Regions from separate parts of the Vibrio alginolyticus NBRC 15630 genome, predicted to be linked through region 1. Evidence: riboswitches for the same ligand, from Rfam matches in the RefSeq annotation. Region 1 holds a riboswitch; the other holds the start of a gene.
The links. A riboswitch is a leader RNA that binds a small molecule or an ion and turns the genes downstream of it on or off. The one in region 1 is predicted to bind cyclic di-GMP.

Region 1 (4,429 bases):
AGGCGGTATTTTGGTGTTTTTGATAGGTTTTAACATGCTTCAAGGTGATTCGACGCATCAGAAAACCAAAGAGAAGGCGTATTCACCAGCTCAGCAACGGGCGGCATTGAGTATTGCAGTGTCTCCACTGGCGATGCCAATATTAGCTGGGCCTGGAACGATTGCTACCGCGATGAACTTTGCGACAGCGGGTGGTTTCGATCAAACCATTATTACTATCGTTTCTTTCGCTGTCCTCTGTGTGATCACCTATGTACTGTTTTTATTTGGAGACAAATTGGTCAAAGCGGTTGGACCAAGTGCTCTAAATGTTGTGACTAAAATGATGGGCTTAATTCTAGCGGTTATTGGTACTCAAATGTTCATTGATGGCGCGGGCGAAGCCTATAAAACGGTTTTCTCCTAGATTTCTCTTAGACCTTGCCACCTTGGTTAAGCCCGCAATTACATTTCTAACGGGTACGGATTTTTTGAACTTTAGTTTTCATTTTCTAAGAGAGAAATAAATAGACTTCACCTATTTCAATAATAAGAATATTCAATTGTTGTGATTGCACGAATTTCATTACTCTTTTGGCAAGGAGAATGGGGGAAATATGGCAACAAAAGCAATTGTAGTAGAAGGTGGCGCGATGCGAGGCGTCTTCGCAAGCGGAGTGTTAGATGCGTTTTTAGAGCAGAGTTATAAACCGTTTGATTTTGCAGTCGGTGTATCTGCTGGTGCATCAAATTTGATTGGGTATTTGACCGACTACCCGCATCGCAGTATTAACGTCATTACTAAGCTGGCCACAAGCAAACGCTTTTTTGACCCGACTCGCTTCGTTAAAGGTGGAGACCTCATCGATGTGAAGTGGTTGTTTGAAGAATCTAATCGCTTGTATCCCGTCGATGAAAATAAACTGTTTAATGGCGTTCCTTTTCTCGCAGCGACAACAAATGTAGATACAGGGCAAGCAGATTACTATCGCGTGACACGTGATAATTTTCACCATGCGATTGAAGCGACAACAGCGTTACCGATTGCCTACAAGCATACCCCTTGTTTTTCTGGTGGTTGTTATACCGATGGTGGGGTCGCTGATTCTATCCCAGTGCGTGAGGCTTATCGTCGAGGGGCTCGCGACATAACCGTAGTACTCTCTCACCCGCTGAATTATGCCAAAAAACCAGTTAAGACCACATGGCTGATGAAGAAACTGTTTGCGGAGCACCCCAAAATGGCGGATGCGATGTTAAGACGTGCAGATAACTATAATCAATCATTAGAGTTTATTCGTAACCCTCCACCAGGAACACATGTTAGGGTGATTGCCCCACCAGATAATTTTCATGTTCAGCGCTTATCAATGCGACAATCCGTTTTACTAGAAGGGTATGAAATGGGGCTGATTGAGGGGCGAGCGCATCTCACTAGTTTATCTGGTGTTTATGGTTTAGACCGGGAAAATTGTCATTTTTGCGTTTGATTATAAAAGAGCCTCATAGTGAGGCTCTTTTTACTTAACGTTCGAAGGGTGATTTAGTTGACTTTATCCCAAGCCATCTCCCAGTGTGAACCTATTCCAGGCTCGTAATGGTTTGCGCTTTCTTTCCACTGCATACAGTAACCAGAGTATGGGAAAGGTTTACATTGATAAATGCCCCCGTCGCTGGCAAGCACTTTTGTGCCCGCCGTGTAGCTAGATAGTCCTTCAGGGAAGACAAAATCGTACTCATCAGATGGTGGTGGAGTAACTGACTCTTCTTTTAAGTGAAAGTCGAGTGTTTGCTGATCCACCAAGTTGCCATCTTTATCCTTAATACGTGTTACGAGCATATGGTGACCCGGCTCCGATTTACTTAAAGCGAGCGATATCGCCTCTACCGAGCCGTCTTTCATTTCGTTTGCCCAACTTGCAAGTGGTTCGCGATGGTGATTGTAAACGGTGAGTTCTGCATTTAAATCGCCTTCAGCAGTTAGTGTCAGATCCAACGTTGTCGGTGTTGACTCAATGATATACTCGTCTGCTAAGCCATCTACTGTGAGTGAGTATTCTGGGACAGGAGTTTCAATGTTATAGCCGATCTCTACTCGCTCAAGGCCGCTATTTGCTTGCAGATACACCGGATTAGTACCATAAACAGGAGTGAATTTATCCTCTGCATACTGCCCGGCTTGCAGTTTTGCTTGTTTTTGGTTTAGCTTAGTCGCGAGTGCGTAAGACCAGTTTTTCGCTTGGCCCATTGCTGCATCGGTAATTTCTAGTTCAGTTCTATACGCCAAGTTTTCACCTGCTTGATCAAATACGCGTGTATAAACCGAATCCCCAATATTTAAATCCATTGTAGGAATAATTTGACCGCCTTGCTTCCAATCTGGAATAACGGGACTGTCACCATCAAATTTCACATCGATCACGTTATAAAATGAGGCTGCAGTGTCGCCAACATCCCATACTGCCAGGATGACATGGTATCCCTCGCGAGTAGGCACATTACATTGATGGCTTACCTGTTTCGGGGGTTGAACCATATTGCCGTCGATGACACAGAAAGGAGTTAGATCAAAAGAGTCTCGTGATAGTGAAGCGTTTGGGTTCCAATCAGGCTTGGTGATGTAATATTTCCAGTCGCGCGTCACGTGGTTAGCGGTAAATGTCCATTCAAAAGTTTGTGTACCTGCTTGAATAGGGCGTTTTACCCAGCGGTCGGCAGTTTGCTCATCAAGGGCAGCTGCTAAAGCGGTTTCGGCACTCGCTATTTTACCATCGCGAGGCCCTGTTTCGGGAAAGCCATCAGGGCCTTCAACGCTTTGCGGTTCATATTGAATCGCACCGCAGTTATTATTTTTTTCGTTAGTATCTGGCGTTGGATACTTACATAGTGCCGAGCGACTTGCAGCGACACCACCATTGGTTTCTGATACATAACCGTGAGCCGCAGCACCTGAGCTAATGCTTGCAAGTGCTAACGCGAGTACGGATTTGGTTGGAAATGATTTCATCACATGTCCTCTGTTATGGCTGACAAACTAATGTCACACTCCGGCGCATGCTGAGCATAAAGCAACTCTACAGAAATTGGACTTCTGTAACACTGCGTCATGGTAACCCCGCTATCATGAGCATTCTTTTAGATTTTTAAATGCTGACAGACCGGAAGCTTTGCGTCCCACCCTTTCGAATGGTTTGCCGAAATGTGATTGAGCAGCCAAAATTTAGCTTAAGAATTTACATGTGGAAAAGTAAACGTCACTGACATGGAATCCTGTTCTCAAATTGAAAGATAACGATATCTTAACCTCGTCAATATTGTGCAGTGTTGTCTTGCAAGGTATTGATTTTAATTTTGTTTTTATCTTTTTTATAGTCATCGTGAATGAGTGGGGGTTTGTTGGGGATAAGTGGAGAGGAATCGTGCTAAGGGTGGAAGAAGTTCTGTCTAAAGGGCGGAGTGTACCGCCCTTTGAATGGTGTTATTTCGGCATGATGACAGTATCAATCACGTGAATGACACCGTTTTTAGCTTTCACATCGGTTGCAATGACATTTGCATCGTTAACCATGACTTTATCGCCCATGGTTTTAATCATCACATCTTGCCCCTGAACCGTAGTCGCTTTGTCTAGCTTAACAACATCGGCAGCCATCACTTTCCCTGGGACGACGTGATAAGTCAAAACAGATACTAACTTGTCTTTGTTTTCCGGCATTAAGAGCATGTCGACTGTGCCGTCTGGCAGTTTTGCAAAAGCGTCATCCGTTGGTGCAAAAACAGTAAATGGGCCTTCCCCTTTGAGAGTGTCAACCAAGCCCGCTGCTTTTACCGCAGCAACAAGCGTATTGAAAGAGCCGTTTTCAGCGGCAACGTCGACAATATCGGCTTTCATCATGCCATGCTCATGAGCCTTGACGGGAAGCATAAAAGATAACGTCGCCATCAGTGTCGCCGCGATAACTAAGATACGTTTGAACATAATGTGTTCCTTACTAGTTGAGGGTACAACTGGTTCCCTGGAGTGTGTTTGCATTTGTACGCATTGTGATTGAGAGATGATCATCGCGTCCTACTTTCTTTTGAGGGTCTAACATGTCGCGCAAGAATTCGTCTGCCTTCTTGTTTCACATCGGCTCGTTTCCGCCACGTCCATAAGCGCTCTCTTGCTGCCTTAGCTGCGTTGTCTGGTGTGATAATAGGTGCAAGGTAACGGCTATCTGGCTGCAACTGATACATGACAGCTTCCATCTGGGTCATTGTCCAAGGCTCGAATAAAAGAGGGGGAGGAACCATTTGCAATTCAGGTACCCACTTGTAGATGAACGTGCCGTCAGGATCATGTTCTTGGGCTTGCTTGATCGGATTATAAATACGGATTGTGTTAGTCCCGGTTACTCCTGCTTGCATTTGGAATTGTGGGTAATGAATTCCGGGCTCAAAGTCGAGAAAC
Region 2 (4,429 bases), on a different replicon from region 1:
GCTTTGCCAAAAAGAATTTAAACGTTGGTTTATTCTTGCCGCTGATGTAAATCCGTTAATGAAATATTTTAAAGATCGAGAGTTACCCATTCCGACTCTTTACTTAATGGGCGACAGGGATTACATGTTTATTAAACCTGTCAAAGAAATGGTTGCAGCACATAAGCTCAGCATTCTACGAGAAATCCCGAATTGTGGTCATGTATGCAATGTAGAGCGTCCAGAAGACTTCAATCAACACTCCATCGAGTTTATTAAACAGCAAGCTGTATGTGCTTAAAACTGAGTGCATCCACTGAATAGGAGAGCCGCTATAGCTCTCCTAGTTGATATCCACATTGCCAACATGCACCAAATTGCCCTTCGTTTATTTCATGACATTTTGGGCATTGCCAATCTTGATACTCATGCCTATCGGATTGTTTTCGATATGCTTTTACTATTTCTTCAGCTTTCATCTTTTGTGCCGTGTCAAAAAGCCACACATAAGGATCGGTATCATCACCAAACGGCAGTTCTCCTTTTAAGCCGAAAATACCTTCTCCGCGAACTTCACAGTAAATTTGTTCCACTTTAAGCAGCTCACATACAATGTGTGCTTCTGCTGGGTTTTTAGCGATAAATATTTTCATCAAAATACCCACTTCACCAATTACGAGTTTTGCTGACTTGGTGTCGGCCTTACTTTATTCATAACCCATTTAGTGATGATTGGAAATAGTCCCAATAGCGCAAAAGACGCTAATACTGCGGGTGAAACAATGCCCGATAGGCTTTCAATTGTTGCTAATTGAGTACCTGCATTCAGATATACGGCTGTGCCTGGCAGCATACCTATTTGGCTAGTGAGATAAAATCGACCTACAGACATCGGTGTTAAGCCCATCAGTAAGTTGATTAGAAAGAAAGGGAATACAGGGATTAGACGCAAGGAAAATAGATAAAAAGCTCCGTCTTTTTCGACACCTTGATTAATTGCGTTGAGTTTATTTCCGAATTTGTTTTGTACCCAGTCACGCAATAAGTATCGGCTGCTCAAGAAGGCCAGTGTTGCCCCCATAGTGCTAGCGAAAGAAACCAGTAGCAAGCTTGTCCAAAAACCAAATAAGGCTGCACCAAGTAAGGTGACTACTGCCGCTCCTGGGATAGAAAAAGCGGTAATTGCAATGTAGGTAAAAAAGTAAATCGCAGCCGAGAATACAAAATTCTGATCGATGTATGTAGTTAGTGCTTCTTGTTGGGCTTTTGCATTCTCTAAGGTTAAATACTGGCCAAAGTTAATACCTAAAAAGACGATAGCCGCTAGTAGGATGAGACCTAATATCAGTTTCTTATTCATAATTTTGATTCCAATTTGGGATATATGTAATAAGACAGTAGGAAAACCGAAAAAATTTCACAAAAAAACCGCAGATTAGACTGCGGTTTTACAAGATAGTTTTTAGGCCGACTTTTATTGGAGGCCGTTCATCAACTCATCTCGGCGAGCTTGAGGTACCACACTCCAATGAGTGCCGTTGATAGCACCTTCTAGTGCCCATAGCAACTCAATGTTGACGGTTGCAGAGTGCGTATCTCTTATCGCTTTATAGGCGTTAAGCGCACCTTCCTCTTCAAGCTTCTCTACGGATTCGATGCCGGCTTTTTTTAGCATGCGCTCGGTAGCCAGTCGTAAGTTAGGCAAATCTTTCAAACGGTTAGGCTTTGTACTTGCTTGCTGTTCTTTCTCAAGCTTTGCCTTTTTCAATGATTGATTCGCTACTTCGATTAAGCGTTCGCTTGATTCCCATAAATCGCTGGAAATAGCGTAGTACTTTGTAACGACTGGAAAGCCACGTTTTTTATAAACGTAAGGCTTTAGCCCTTGTTTCTCGAAGTCAGATGAAGTTTTTTGGTCTGCTCTGATATGAAGCTGATTCTTTACCACTAGTGCAAACATTGTTTCATCAGCGAATAGTCCGAAGCCACCAAACATTGAGCGCGACTTGATATTACCAAGTGCCTCAAATAGCTTCATAGAGTCTTTGAGTATCGGTTTATCCATGTTTTGTTATCTCGGTGTAATTAATATTACGCCACCAAAAGTCAGGTCCGAGAGAGTAGCAAACATGCGTAAAAACAATGTCATTACAGAGTAAAGTCATTGCTTACACACTTGCCATCGGTAACCCCGCTACCTTCCATATCGTAATATGGTTCAGGCCGGAGGCTTTGCGTCCCACTCTTTCGAATGGTTTGCCCTGTGCGTGACACAATGAGCATACTTCTTATATTGAATTAACATCACGGTTTAGCGTTAAAAGTGTGATTTCGGTTCAATAAAAATGATAGATTGAATGCTCTATTTTGCATATGGAAAGGTGCAAATTGGCCTTTGAAAAGGAGTTCTTAATATATATTACATTTATATAAAACAGGGAGTTAACGTTAGTCAATTGTTATTAGAGCTGTGTGAAGTATTAGAGAATGCTTAATTTTCCCAAAAAAATAAGCGCCCCTGTAGAGCGCTTATTTAACACGGTTAAATACAGTGAAATTTAGTTCATTTTTTTCACAGTATTTCGAATTACAAGCTCAGGTTGCATTTCGAAAATTCGTTTTTCGTGTTCTTTATCTTTGATACGCTCAAGTAGAATTTCGAATGCATTTTTACCAACACGACGTTTAGGTTGGTGGATAGTCGTTAGCGGTGGAGAGAAGTATTCCGCAAGCTCGATGTTGTCGTAGCCGATCACTGAAATATCTTCAGGAATTTTGATCCCGTTTTGTTGCAAGCGGCTCATTAGGCCTAGAGCCATTGTGTCGTTAAAACAGAATACCGCCGTCGGGCGCTTGTCCATTGCGGTAATTTTATCTGCAACTAATACGGCCGTATCACATTCAAAGTTACCTTCAAGGATCCAGTCTTCATTTACAGCTAGGTTCGCTTCACTCATTGCGCGACGGAAACCTGCAATGCGCTCTTGGCAAGCAAGCTTTTCAAAATGACCGCTTAGACAAGCGATATCCGTATGACCATTGTCAATCAGATGTTTGGTTGCAATGTAGCCACCTTCTTCTGAGTTATCCATGATCTTGTCTGCTTGTGAGCTCTCTGGGCCCCAATCCATGACCACTTTAGGAATGTCCGCATGACGGTCAAGCATCTCTTTTAGTTCTTCGGTTAAGTCAGAACACATCACTAGGATGCCATCAACGCGCTTTTCAGCCAGCATACGAATGTAATCGCGTTGTTTTTCGTAAATCCCGCCTGTGTTACATAAAATCAGAGTATAGCCTTGGCGGTAACAGTAGCTCTCAACGCCATCAATCACTTCTGAGAAAAATAGGTTAGTTGATTGAGTTACTAACATGCCAATCGTACGAGTTGAGTTGCATTTTAGGCTGCGTGCAACGGCACTTGGCGCGTAATTCAGCTCGTCAACGGCTTTCATTACTTTTTCTTGCGTTGCTTCTGCAACGAAACGCGTTTTATTGATAACGTGCGAAACTGTCGTAGTGGAAACGCCGGCTAAGCGAGCAACGTCTTTTATCGTGGCCATAAATGGTGTCCTGTATCGAGCTACTGAAATATGTCGTATTGGATGTACCTGATGCTCTAATGGTTTCACACCTAGCAATATAAAATTGGCGCTAAGTGTCTCGGCAGCGGTTGATCCAAGTGCGACAAAAGGGTGCGTAGCAGCATCGGTCGATGAATTTTATCTTTTTTCTATCTGATGAGAAATTGCCATCAACCTGTTAAGAAAACACAAAAACCGCTATATTTCAGCGGTTTACATATAAATCATATTTAATCGTTTGCGCTCACATTTTAGCCCTATGTGGACTGACTAGCAATGTTTTCAGCAAGAGATTTGTGTATTTGAAGTCACATTTTGACTGCTAAATAACCAAGCGTCTTTGCGCTAAGTTAAGGCAAACGAATATTATACCCAAGTTACTTACAATTGGTCACTTTCAGGCATACAGGAAGCCCGATAGGCAGGCTCCCTAAAAATAGGCGGCAATTATTCACCAAGAAGGTAGGCGCTGTCTAGTTTACAAAATGCAACTAATAGTTTCGCGACACTCGAGTAAAATCCAAATTCGTCGAATTGTTTACATTTGTCTGAAAACTGAGGTAACCAAGACATCAATTGTTGCTGGATAAAGTCGTTTTGTTTAACGAAGGCTTCTTCCATGTGTTTTTCTTGTTCAAGCTCGTTTGAGCGGATAATCATGTTCCCGAGAAAGTCGAGCTCAACGGCTAAGTGATCCGCAGGTTCCTTTAGGTTTTCGTCTACTTGAACGCCAAATTCAGCCATCAACTTTTCCATTTCCTCAGCTGGCTTGTCATTCAGTAAACCTGATTCACCAATGTACATGGATGCGTAAGGAAGAGCGCCGTATTTTTCTGTCTTCAAAAACAGTTCACAAAAGTCAGCTG

Region 2: another riboswitch for cyclic di-GMP. It lies ahead of N646_RS00455 (TfoX/Sxy family DNA transformation protein); the one in region 1 lies ahead of gbpA (N-acetylglucosamine-binding protein GbpA).

Annotation. Positions count from the first base shown of each region.
Region 1 is NC_022359.1:253,889-258,317, reverse strand. It holds gene N646_RS16495 (MarC family protein) at 1-406, shown strand, start outside; gene N646_RS16490 (patatin-like phospholipase family protein) at 597-1,469, shown strand; gene gbpA (N-acetylglucosamine-binding protein GbpA) at 1,523-2,986, opposite strand; cyclic di-GMP riboswitch class I at 3,085-3,185, opposite strand; gene N646_RS16480 (fasciclin domain-containing protein) at 3,458-3,958, opposite strand; gene N646_RS16475 (cryptochrome/deoxyribodipyrimidine photo-lyase family protein) at 4,039-4,429, opposite strand, start outside.
Region 2 is NC_022349.1:106,618-111,046, forward strand. It holds gene N646_RS00440 (alpha/beta fold hydrolase) at 1-280, shown strand, start outside; gene N646_RS00445 (DUF2007 domain-containing protein) at 312-632, opposite strand; gene N646_RS00450 (TVP38/TMEM64 family protein) at 653-1,339, opposite strand; gene N646_RS00455 (TfoX/Sxy family DNA transformation protein) at 1,454-2,044, opposite strand; cyclic di-GMP riboswitch class I at 2,161-2,250, opposite strand; gene purR (HTH-type transcriptional repressor PurR) at 2,538-3,542, opposite strand; gene torD (molecular chaperone TorD) at 4,011-4,429, opposite strand, start outside.